4 regions of the Exiguobacterium sp. s192 genome follow, and region 2 is predicted to be linked to each of the others. Evidence: predicted binding sites of a transcription regulator. Region 2 holds the regulator's gene; each other region holds the start of a gene.
The links. The regulator Rex, encoded in region 2, represses fermentation and respiration genes when NADH is low (regulators of the CRP and FNR family bind a similar motif). The targets are predictions, from matches to a motif close to TTGTGAAATATTTCACAA.
Positions count from the first base shown of each region.

Region 1: KNP87_RS06020 (L-lactate dehydrogenase) is a predicted target of Rex. The motif match lies at 1,902-1,919, and genes of this name have one in related genera.
Region 3: pflB (formate C-acetyltransferase) is a predicted target of Rex. The motif match lies at 1,474-1,491, and genes of this name have one in related genera.
Region 4: cydD (thiol reductant ABC exporter subunit CydD) is a predicted target of Rex. The motif match lies at 1,392-1,409, and genes of this name have one in related genera.

Region 1 covers NZ_JACSMS010000002.1:216,144-219,299, forward strand. Annotated here, with positions in the region: gene KNP87_RS06000 (1,4-alpha-glucan branching protein domain-containing protein) at 1-153, shown strand, start outside; gene rpmG (50S ribosomal protein L33) at 258-407, shown strand; gene KNP87_RS06010 (5-formyltetrahydrofolate cyclo-ligase) at 470-1,018, shown strand; gene KNP87_RS06015 (DUF92 domain-containing protein) at 1,018-1,788, shown strand; gene KNP87_RS06020 (L-lactate dehydrogenase) at 1,955-2,908, shown strand; gene KNP87_RS06025 (GNAT family N-acetyltransferase) at 3,081-3,156, shown strand, end outside.
Region 2 covers NZ_JACSMS010000016.1:32,300-35,455, reverse strand. Annotated here, with positions in the region: gene KNP87_RS16090 (ABC-F family ATP-binding cassette domain-containing protein) at 1-1,090, opposite strand, end outside; gene KNP87_RS16085 (redox-sensing transcriptional repressor Rex) at 1,247-1,906, shown strand; gene KNP87_RS16080 (twin-arginine translocase TatA/TatE family subunit) at 1,906-2,112, shown strand; gene tatC (twin-arginine translocase subunit TatC) at 2,120-2,899, shown strand; tRNA gene KNP87_RS16070 (tRNA-Ala) at 3,008-3,080, shown strand.
Region 3 covers NZ_JACSMS010000005.1:51,849-55,004, reverse strand. Annotated here, with positions in the region: gene pflB (formate C-acetyltransferase) at 1-1,216, opposite strand, end outside; gene KNP87_RS09985 (hypothetical protein) at 1,564-1,995, shown strand; gene KNP87_RS09980 (DEAD/DEAH box helicase) at 2,024-3,156, shown strand, end outside.
Region 4 covers NZ_JACSMS010000007.1:44,826-47,981, reverse strand. Annotated here, with positions in the region: gene cydD (thiol reductant ABC exporter subunit CydD) at 1-1,356, opposite strand, end outside; gene KNP87_RS12050 (RrF2 family transcriptional regulator) at 1,568-2,050, shown strand; gene KNP87_RS12045 (nuclear transport factor 2 family protein) at 2,066-2,455, shown strand; gene ypfJ (KPN_02809 family neutral zinc metallopeptidase) at 2,504-3,156, opposite strand, start outside.

The DNA of each region.
Region 1 (3,156 bases), on a different contig from region 2:
GCACTTCGCCATTCAAATGTGATTTATCTTGAGCGGGAAGAAGCGCGAAACGGGATTGAACATGACTATCATGTCGAAAAAGAACTGCGTTCCTTCCAAGTGAACCTTGAAAATCCGTACCAGCATGTAACGATTCCGAAAAAGAACGGATGAACAGTTGCAATTCACTTCCTTTCTTGGTACGATACTTGAGTATGCTTAACCTTATGTAAAGCAAAAACACTTGATACATCGAGAGCTAGATAGGAGGGAATCCCATGCGCGTTAAAATTACTTTGGCTTGCACTGAAACTGGTGACCGTACTTATATCACTAAGAAGAACAAGCGTAACAACCCAGAGCGTCTTGAGTTGAAGAAATACAACCCACGTCTCCGTAAGCACACACTTCACCGTGAAGTAAAATAATTGAGATGGAAGCCGTCACCTTGTGTGATGGCTTTTTTGTTGAATAAGGGGGACTTTACAGGATGGAAAAGCAGGAAATCCGACAGTTCATTACGCACCAATTAAATACATTGGGTCATCGGCAACAACGTGAGCAACAGATTTATGATCGGCTCTTCACCGTTTCAGCATGGGAAAATGCCCGTTCGATTGCTGTCACCTTATCGTTTCGAAATGAGTGTTCGACCGATCCGATCATCGAAAAAGCATGGGAGCTCGGTAAACAGGTAGTGATTCCGAAAGTGGTACACCGCGAGATGAAGTTTTTTGAGTATCTGCCGAACAGCCGGTTGGTGGAGACAACGATGGGGATCCGGGAACCCGACGATACAGCGGTGGAACGGTCATTGAATACGATCGATCTTTGTTTGGTTCCCGGTCGGGCCTTCATGCGAAACGGATTTCGTGTTGGATGGGGAGGCGGCTTTTACGACCGCGCATTAGTCGATTATCAGGGAAATACGTTAGCGGTTGCGTTCGAGTGCCAACTCGTCCCGACATTTGCCGTCGAATCGTTTGATCGACCGGTCGACCAAATCGTGACAGAGTCCGAGGTCATTTTATGTCGGTGATGTACGGAATCCTATTTTGTTTTTTACTCGGATACATCGGTTATCGATTGCAGCTGTTGACGATCAGCGGTGCTGTCTGGACGATTGTCGTCGGAACGGTCGTCATTTATGGGTTTGGATACAGCGGACTGATCTTATTGATGCTCTTTTTTGGCAGTTCGAGTCTATTATCAAAACTCGGCAAACGGAGAAAACAGACGGTGAATCAAATCGTTGAAAAAGACGGAGCGCGTGACGGCTGGCAAGTCCTTGCAAACGGCGGTGTCGCAACTCTTGCTTCGGTCGGCTATGCATGGACGGAACACACCGCGTTTCTTGTATTGTTTTTGATTGTGCTCGCTGCTTCGAATGCGGATACGTGGGCTTCTGAAATCGGTCCGCTTTCGCAAAAAAATCCGTTTCTTTTTACAGGGCGGCGTGTTCCGGCCGGAACGAGCGGAGCGGTTTCTGTCCTCGGGACGTCAGCGACAGTGGTCGGAGCCTTGTTTATCGCAACTGCCGGTGATCTGTTGTTTACATTACCTGCCGATACATGGGTACTCGTGACCGCCTTGGGAGTGGCCGGAAGTTTGTTTGATACATTATTTGGCGGAACGATTCAACGGAAGTTTCGTTGTACGGTCTGCTCGAAAGAAACAGAAAAACGGATGCATCATGATACACCGACAGTTTACGTCAAAGGCTGGAAATGGCTCGGGAATGACGGAGTCAACTTTTTATCGAGTGCACTGGCAGGTCTGATTGGTTTTATTGTGTATCGAATGTGGTAAGTGGAAACTGTAGATGTAATTTTACCTTATGTTAGGATATCATTGACACAATTTAGACAAGATGTGAACGTTTTCACAGCATTCATGACTTTGTGAAAGATGTTACAATCTATTTGTGAGATAGTTAACAAACTTTTAAATTAGTTTGGAAGGGTGGACATAGAGGATGGAATTACATGCGAAAGTAACACGCGTTGCGTTGGTTGGCGCCGGAGCCGTCGGATCAAGTTTTGCGTATCAGATGACGACAGCCGGTTTATGTGAAGAATTAGTGATCATCGATGTCAATAAAGCAAAAGCCGAAGGGGAAGCGATGGATTTAAACCACGGAACACCGTTCAGTTCTTCGCCAATTCGCATTTGGGCCGGAGATTATTCCGATTGTAAAGATTCGGAAGTGATTGTCATCACGGCCGGTGCGCCACAAAAACCGGGCGAAACACGACTTGACTTGGTAGCAAAAAATGCCTTGATCATGAAAGAGATGATGCGCCAAATCATGGAGTCCGGTTTTGACGGCATCATCGTCGTTGCTTCCAATCCGGTCGATATCATGGCTCATTTGGCCTGGAAGTATTCCGGCCTGCCGAAATCACGTGTGTTCGGTTCCGGGACAGTCCTTGACACGGCGCGGTTACGTCAAATGTTAGGTGAGTATTTCCATATCGATTCTCGAAACGCCCATGCCTATATCTTAGGGGAACATGGTGATACAGAATTTGCGGCCTGGAGCAACTCCCGCATTTACGGAAAGACGATTGATGAATTATTGGCAGAAGATGATCTCTACTCCCAAAAAGACCTTGACCAGATTTATATCAACGTCCGCGACGCTGCCTATCATATCATCGAACGTAAAGGGGCGACCTATTATGCGATTGGTCTTGGTCTCGTGCGGATTGTACGGGCCATCCTCGGTAACGAAAACTGTATATTGACCGTTGGTGCACATGTCGATGGACAATACGGAATTTCAGGAATCCATATTGGTGTTCCGGCTATCATCAATCGACAAGGTGTCCGGGAAATCATTGAATTTTCATTGACGGAAGAAGAATTGAAAAAATTCCATCATTCAGCAGAAGTGTTGCGTCAAACGATGGAACCGGTGCTTCACTGATTTTTTTAAAACCGTACCCTTTTGATTTATCAAAAGGGTACGGTTTTTTTGTCTGAAAGATTCTCGATTAAACTAGGTTTTATTTTACTAGAAAAAGGTTATGTAAAGGATAGAGGAGTTTTCACGTCATCAGATCCAGTAGTAAAAACGCATAAAGGGGAGAAAGACAGTCATGTATACATTTCGGAAGTTAACGAAAGAAGATGCAGAACAGTATTGGAGTCTTCGACTGGAAGGTTTAAAAAATC
Region 2 (3,156 bases):
TTGGACCGACGAGTGCCAGCGACTCGGCACGTTGGAGCCGGAATGTGATGTTTTTCGAGACGGCTTCTTCATAACCGACAGCAAGTTGGTTCACCTGCAGCACGTCATTGCCGCTTTGCTTTTCAATCGGGAACGACAGGACCGTACTGCGTTCGTCGCCGTCCGGTCGATCGATCCGGTCGACCTTCTCAAGACGTTTGCGGACGCTTTGCGCCCGTTTCGTCGTCGTCGCGCGGGCGATGTTACGCTGGATGAAGTCCTGCATCTTCGCGATGTCTTCCTGCTGCTGTTCAAACTGTTTCATTTCCTGTTCGTACAACGCCGCTTTTTGTTCGAGATACTTCGTATAGTTGCCGGTAAACTTCCGGGAGACGTTGCGGGACAATTCATAAACGACATTGACGACTTGATCAAGGAAATACCGGTCATGGGAGACGATCAGGACGGCGCCGCGGTAACCGGATAAGTAACTTTCGAGCCAAGACAGGGTATCGATGTCGAGGTGATTGGTCGGCTCATCGAGAATCAACAGTTCCGGTGCCTGCAGCAACATCTTCGCCAGGGCGAGACGGGTCCGTTGACCACCGGAAAGTGTTTGAATCCGGCGGGAATAATCGTCCGGATAAAAGCGCATCCCGTGTAAGACGGAGCGGATGTTGGCTTCAAACTGATAGCCGCCGGCTTCCGAGAAGTCGTGTTGTGCCTGATCGTAGGTTTTGAGCAACCGATCGTAGGCGACCGGATCATTCAAGATGTGCTCCATGCCCATCTCGATTTCCATCCGGCGTAACGCCCGTTCTTGATCCTGCAGGTGTTCGAAGACGGTCAGCATCTCGTTCCAAATCGATTCGTTGGACTCCAGTCCGCTGTCCTGAGCGAGGTAACCGATCCGGACTTCCTTGCTCTTCATGATTTCCCCGGAATCATGTGACAGCTCACCGGCGATGATTTTTAAAAGTGTCGATTTTCCGGCACCATTTCGACCGACGAGGGCAATCCGGTCCCGTTCCTGTACTTCGAGTTTAATATTGTCTAAAATCGGCTCAACACCGAATGATTTTGAGAGTTGGTTTACTTGTAAGAGAATCATATCCATCCATCCTTCCACCCTTTAGTCTATCACGAAAAATCCTGCCGAATATAATATTTGTTACTCTATGTGAAGTGGTTTACAATCAAGGAGAGTAGAATTCTTTGCATTGATTTGGGTGCCACGTCAGAACGTGGCCGAAGGGGGAACTGCAGTATGAATGGGCCAGACACAAAAATACCACAAGCAACGGCGAAACGACTGCCGTTATATTATCGTTTCATCCAGAGTCTTTACAACTCCGGCAAGCTGCGCGTCTCGTCAGCAGAGCTCAGTGAAGCGGTCAAAGTCGACTCGGCGACGATCCGTCGTGATTTTTCCTACTTTGGGGCGTTAGGGAAAAAGGGGTACGGTTACAATGTTCAACATTTGTTAACATTTTTCCGAAAGACACTTAACCAAGACGAGGTCACGAATGTCGCCTTAATCGGGGTCGGACACCTCGGGACAGCGTTTGCAAATTATAACTTTTTAAAGAATAATAGTACTCGTATCGTCATCGCGTTTGACGCGGATGAGGAGAAGGTCGGAACGACGACACAAGACGTTCCGATTTACCACGTGTCAGATATGAAAGAACAAATCAAAGCGAACCATGTCGACGTCGCCATCTTGACGGTACCGTCCCAGTTCGCACAGTCAGTAGCGGACGAGTTAGTTGAGTATGGTGTGACCGGCATTCTGAACTTTACACCGGCACGATTAAACGTACCGGCCCATGTTCGGGTCCATCACATCGATCTGTCGATTGAGTTGCAGTCGCTTGTTTATTTCATGAAGCATTATTCGCAATCAGCTGAAGGAGTGAAATCATAATGGAAAACCTTATTCCGTTAACAGTAGGATTTATGGGACCAGGGAGTATTGCCTTAATCGGTGTCGTCGCCTTAATCATCTTCGGACCGAAGAAATTACCGGAACTCGGCCGCGCTGCCGGTCAGACGTTAAAAGAGTTCAAGAGTGCGACAAACGGCATCATGGACGATGATAAAGACAAAAAGGACGAAACGAAAGAGAAGTGAGTGAATCATGGCGATCGATCAAGAGCAGAGTATGACGACGCACTTAGATGAACTCCGGAAGCGGATTGTCTGGTCGCTCATCATCGTGGTGGTCATGTTCGCTGCAGCTTTTCCGCTTGTCCGTCCGCTTGTGCGTTTTCTGCAGGCTGACTTAAAGGAGCTTGGAATTGGTCTGAACGCTTTTAACGTGGCTGATCCACTGATGTTATATCTGAATCTTGCGTTCATCATCGCAATCGTCTTGGCGTCACCGTTTTGGATGTACCAGCTTTGGGCGTTCATCCGTCCCGGTCTGCATGACCAAGAACAAAAAGCGACGTTGACGTATATTCCAGTAACGTTCTTCTTATTTTTAGCTGGTGTTTCATTTTCTTACTTTTGGTTGTTACCGTTTTTACTTGAAGTATCGACAGAGCTCGGACAAGAGCTCGGCATCGAACAAGTCATCGGCGTCGAGAACTATTTCAGCTTTTTGATCCGCTTGACGATCCCGTTTGGAATACTGTTCCAACTGCCGGTCGTGACGATGTTTTTGACACGGCTTGGACTCGTGACGCCGTTCTTCATGCGGAAGAATCGGAAGTATGCCTACTTTGCGTTATTCGTCGTCGCGGCGTTGATCTCACCGCCGGACGTCACCTCGCATTTAATGATCTCTGTCCCGTTGTTCGTCTTATATGAAATCAGCATCATGATTTCAGCGCGGACGTATAAAAAAGTACTGATCTTGGAGCAACAAGCAGAACTGGAGCGACAGGCGGATTTGATGCGTGACTTAAATAAATAACGACCGAAACTCTCCTTGTCGAGGCGGCAAGGAGAGTTTTTTTGTAAGCGGTCTAATTTTATATTGAAAAAATGAACAGCAATGGTTATACTCTTAATAGAAACACACGGGGGCTTAGCTCAGCTGGGAGAGCGTTTGGCTGGCAGCCAAAAGGTCGTCGGTTCGAGCCCGATAGTCTCCATTCCGTTTGTTCAAAAACCCTTGGGAAACCAAGGGTTTTTTTGTGTTTTCCTATAAGAAATCTTCTTATTAAAATA
Region 3 (3,156 bases), on a different contig from region 2:
AATCATCGCCATAAACCGGCAGCATCAAATCGTCGTTCTCATACTGGATCGAACTGGACAGAATCGACATCTTCGCACAAAATTCCTTGAAGCCGCGCGGCAATTGCGTCGACCAAAGGACGGTCAAGTTGGGTTCAGGGGCCGGACCGAGATTGACGAGTGTTTGTAAGAAGCGGAACGAACTTTTCGTGACGTTTGAGCGGCCGTCTTCACTCATCCCGCCGATTGATTCCGTGACCCAGGTTGGATCGCCTGAGAACAAATCATTGTAGTCCGGTGTCCGAAGGAATTTGACGATCCGGAGTTTCATGACAAAATGATCGACGAGCTCCTGAGCAGTTTGTTCCGTCAAGCGTCTGGTCTGCAAATCACGTTCGATATAGATATCGAGGAACGTTGAGACACGGCCGAGTGACATCGCGGCACCGTTTTGTTCCTTGATGGCAGCAAGATAGGCGAGGTAGACCCACTGGAACGCCTCTTGTGCCGTTTCCGCAGGACGGGACAGGTCACAATCATAACGATTGCCGAGTTCGGTCAGTTCCTGCAACGCGCGAATTTGCTCATTCATTTCCTCACGGTCGCGAATCATCGATTCGGACAAAAAGCCACCACGGTTCTGTAAGTCTTGTTTCCGTTGCTCAATCAAGTACGCTGTTCCGTATAACGCAACGCGACGGTAATCACCGATGATCCGACCGCGTCCGTAAGCATCTGGAAGTCCGGTGATGATACCGGCTTTTCGGGCGGCGCGCATTTCGGGAGTATAGGCATCGAACACGCCTTGATTATGTGTTTTCCGGTATTCACTGAACGTCCGGGTCACGACAGGGTCTGCCTTAAAACCATAGGCTTCGAGCGCATCGTTGACCATCCGGATGCCGCCGTTCGGATGAATCGAGCGTTTGAATGGTTCATCGGTTTGGAGACCGACGACTTTTTCTAAGTCACGATCGAGGTATCCGGGACCGTGTGACAGGATCGTTGAGGGTGTCGCAGCGTCAACGGCATATACACCACCACGTGTCCGCTCTTCGCTTGTCAAACTCATGATTTGTTGCCACAGTGTTTCTGTCGCGACCGTCGGACCGGCCAAGAATTGATCGTCGCCGCGGTATTCCGTCCGATTCCGTCGAATGAAGTCGGCTACATCGATTTGATTGGACCATTGTCCTGCTTCAAATTGTTGCCATGCTTGCGTTTTTTCGAGTAACATCATGAACACTCCTTCGTTTGTAAGGTAGACAGTTCAACACATATCCCTTATGTGAATAGTGTAACAAACATTCGTATGCGAGAGTTTTACATCCCTGTGAAAGCTCAGCGAATGTGAAAAGTGTTGGTATGAATGGATTCCGCGTGTTCTGTATCATTCATCGCCGAGCAGCGGAAAAACAGAAGATTGGCGGAAAGAAACAGGAATTCTGAATCTGTATCACTCTTTTTTTCCAAAAAGCAAAGGGACAGTTTGTGTTGTGATAAAAGTCACATCAGGTTGTCTTGTAATTTTATGAAGTATCGTTGACAATGAAAAAGGGAATATAGACCGTGGAGGTGCATAAAATGGATTTTTTGCTGTTGGAAGACCGTGCCGATTATAGAGCAGGTGATTGGGTGACGTTAAAAGTATCGACTGAAGGAACACCGCGAACGGGAATGATTACGGAGTTTGAGGAAGACGGCTTTTGGATTCGTTTTGAAGATGACTTTGATTTTGAAGACTTCATCGGATATAAAGAAAAATACTTGGCGAAGCTGATTCGTCGCCCGAGTGATGTCCGATCCGATTACCCGGTGCTCAGTCAGTTTCCGAAACTGGCGAATGAACTGCAAGACCGGGTCATTCAAGGGTTCGATATTTTGACGGAAGAAATAAAGAATGACCAGGAAGTGGTATATCACATCCGGCTCATCGACGCCGGAAACGAATACACACAAACGTTACGTGGTCTGCGTGACGAAACGACCGATCAATTTGAATATGTCACAGAATGATGCAGAAGAGAGTAGGAGAATACACGTTATGGACTTTATGAAACCTTTTATTACAGAAGCATGGGAGCGTGCACGTTTCGAGACGATGATGCCGGTCCAAGAACAGGCGATTCCGTTGTTACGGGACAGAAAAGATGTGTTGGTCGAAGCACCGACCGGAACCGGAAAAACATTGGCTTATGTCATTCCGGCGTTAGAATTGATTGACGCAGCGGAGCCGCATATTCAAGTCGTCATCACAGCACCGACACGTGAACTCGTCATGCAGATTCACCAAGTCATTCAACTGTTTGCACAAGGCAGCGGGATTAAATCAGGTGCCTTCATCGGTGGCGTCGAATTAAAACGTCAACACGAACGGTTGAAGAAAAAACCTCAAATCATTGTCGGGACACCGGGACGTCTGGTGGAATTGATTGATTCTAAAAAACTCAAGATGCACAAAGTAAAGCTGATTGTTTTAGATGAAGCGGATCAAATTTATGAGAGCGGCATGAGTGCATCGGCAACGCGGATTGCCAACAGTGCACTCCGTGACCGGCAGTTGGCTTTTGTTTCGGCAACATTACCGGAGCGGACAGCCGAGTGGGGGAAAACATTGTTTGCAAACGAGCCGGAACGCATTCGCGTCGAACGTGCCGTCAGCACACAAGTGAAATTTGGTTATATCGAAATGTCACGCCGTCTCAAGCCTGAATATTTACGCCGGTTGGCAAACATGCAGGGAGCAAAAGTACTGACCTTCATCAATAACCGTTCTTTCTTGGGACCGCTTAATGGAGAATTAAGCAAGTTTTCATTGAAGTATCGGATTTTAGATGCTGAAAAAGGAAAGCGGGAACGGATGGAGACGCTGCGTTCGTATAAACGCGGAGAGTTCCCGTTACTCGTGACAACGGGATTAGCCGCACGCGGACTCGATATCGAAGCAGTCACACATGTCGTGCATTATGATTTACCTGAATCATTTGATGACTTTGTTCACCGTTCGGGACGTACGGGACGTGGGAATGCTTCCGGAATGGTGTTAGCTCTTGTCACGGATCACGATTTAAGACACCTGAAAACATTGGCGAAACAAATGGGTGTGGAGATGGAAGAGATGGAGATCTATCGGGGAGAAGTGATTCCGAAACGGGAAGTCACTGAACCGGAAACAAT
Region 4 (3,156 bases), on a different contig from region 2:
TTCTGTCAGACCGGCGTCAGATGCGGCCTGTTCAATCGCTGAACGGGATGCTTCACGCAATTCACCAATCGCGATATTCTCCGCCAGCGTCCCGGCATACAAATACGGATGCTGGGAGATATAGCTCAGTTGGCGGAACCAGCTTGCTTCGGTGATCATCTGACGGGGTTGACCGTCAAGTAACAGTTGTCCGTCCTGCGGATCGGCGAGACCCGCGAGCAACTGAAGGACCGTCGATTTACCGGCACCGCTGCGACCGATCAACGCGACCTTCTGATACGGTTCGATTGCAAGATTCAGTTCGGCCATCGCAAACCGGGCATCGCGGTACGAAAAAGCGACGTCCTTTAATTCGATCTGTGGTGGACGGGCTGCCGGCAGTTCCGTCTGTCCGAAGACGACGCTCCGGTCATCTTCCGTCAGTTCCGCCGCAATCTGTTTCGCAGCCGCGACACTGCCCCGTCCTGTATGGAACGCTGCGCCCATTTCCTTTAACGCCAGATAGTATTCCGGCGCCAATACCAACATCAAAAAGGCCGGGACAAAGGTGATGCTTTGGAACAGAATCAAACGTAAGCTAACTTCAAGCGCAATCATTCCCATACTGAGCATCGAGATGAATTCGAGCATCAATGATGACAAGAAGGCAAGTTTCAGCACCGTCAACGTCGCATCCCGAAAGTCGAGGCTGCTCCGTTCGATGACGTCCTGTTGGGCCTTCGCCCGACCAAATAATTTCAACGTCGTCAGTCCCTGTAACGTATCCAGAAATGTTCCGGAGAAAGCATTCATCTTCTCCAGCTGCGTATCGGCCCGATTTTGGGTCATGATTCCGATGACGATGTAAAACAACGGAATGAACGGGGCTGTAATCATCATGACGAGTCCCGTGACCCAGTCATAGCTGAAGGCTGCGATCAGCACCATCAGCGGGACGATTGACGTCTGGATGACTTTCGGCATGTACTGACTGTAATAACTGTCCATCTCATCGACGGAATCCAGCAAGACACTGACCTTTTTTCCGGATTGTCCTTCGAGCATCGATTCAACGGAGTTTTTCGTATATTTCGCAACAAGTGCCTGGCGTAAGTCCTGTTTGACCCGTGCCGCAAGATTCGTCCCGAGACGTCCGTTCCAGTACGTGACGCCGACACGCAGGACAAGCATCCCGAGCAGGACACCAAGCAACGGAATGACTGCCGCGAACGGATCCCCTTGCAGGAAAATCCGATCGACGATGATGACGATCAAATAGGATTGACCGATGACGGCAACACCCATTAAGACGGCCGCCAGCACCAGTTGTATTAAAATTGAACGTGGAATCGTGATGATTCCTTTAAGTGGATTCATAATCAAACGCCCTTTCACAAAGTGTGAACGACTTTTAGTGAATATTTTCACATATCGTACATTCAGTATACCGAATCCATTCTATTGATGCCACGGGTATGCTGTCGAAAAGGTGTGACGGTTTTGTGAGAGACATTTTACTGGACAATCCATTGATCCGGTTGTATCGTGGACAATAGTTATCCACGTTATACAAAAAGGAGAATGTCTTATGCAAATGAAGACCGGTGTCGAACAATCCATCTATGCCATGCTGTTATTGACGTTTTTACCGGATAAAGGGGTCCTGCCGGGCGAATTCATCAGCCAACAACTCGGTGCTTCCCCGACCTACTTTCAAAAACTGCTCCGCAAGCTTGTTCATGCGGATCTGCTGATGTCCGTTCCCGGAGCCAAAGGCGGGTTCCGGCTGAAAGCTTCGCCGGAACAAATTCGTGTGTTTGATGTCTACGAAGCAATTGAAGGCAAACAATCTTTGTATGCGTCAAGCGGAGTCTTTGAAGATTTGATGGGGATCCAAAATCAAAACATCTGCTTATTGTCCGACTTGATGGCGGAAGCCGAACAGTCGTGGCAATCGACGCTCAAACGCGAGACGATCGATTCGATCCGCCGTGAAATTTATTTGAACTGTCCGCCCGACCATCTGACAAAACTGCAAAGCTTAATCGAAGAAAAAATGATTCGCAACTAAAAGGAGATTATTATGATGAACACTACTACACTCGACCGCTATTTTGATTTATTTGATGCTTCCCGGACCGACGAACAAGCTTTTACGGACTTGATTTCCCTGTTCTCGGATGAGATTACGTTTGTCCTCAACGGACAGGAACAACACGGGATTGACGCCTGGAAACAGTTTGTCCGGATGGTCTTTACCGCCAATCAGGACATCAAGCACATGCATGCAGGATGGTTGCCTTCCGAAACAGGCGATACGCTTGAAACACGCTGGGCCGTTTGCGGTAAGCGGGCGGACGGATCGGTCTTCACGCAAGACGGAACGGATATCGCCCGACTGGATGCAGACGGAAAAATCGTCTACCTCGCTAATGTCCCGGACGATACTACGATGTTCAACCAATACAACGATTAATCTAAAACAGGCATCACTTCGTTATGAAGTGGTGCCTGTTGCTCATGCTTATAAGTTCTTCGCTTTGAAGGTGTCGCCGCCTTCAATCGTTCCGTTGTCAAATCCTTTTTGGAACCAGCGTTCCCGTTGCGCAGACGTCCCGTGCGTAAAGCTTTCCGGCACGACATAGCCTTGTCCTTTCTCCTGTAACGTATCGTCGCCGACGGCATTCGCGGCACCAAGTGCCTCTTCCAAATCGCCTTCTTCCAGCAGATTTTGTCCTTGCGCGTGATGCGCCCAGACGCCCGCATAATAATCCGCCTGCAGTTCAAAACGAACGAGATACTTGTTAAATTTCTCTTCGCTCATCTTTTGACGAAGCGGCATGATTTCGTCTGATGTTCCGAGCAAGGTCTGGACATGGTGCCCGACTTCATGGGCGATGACATACGCCATCGCAAAATCACCCGGTGCGCCGTATTTCGTTTGCAACTCGTCATAAAAACTTAAATCGATGTATAATTTCTGATCCCCCGGACAATAAAAAGGCCCGACAGACTTCCCGGCTTCTCCACATGCGGAACTGACTTGATCCGTATAGAGGACAAGTGTCGGTTCTTGATAGGTCATGCCGTCCTGCTTAAACTCTTTTGTCCAGACTTTTTCCGTATCCGCCAAGACAACGGAAACGAAATCAGCCGCTTCTTTTTCTTCAGCCGTTT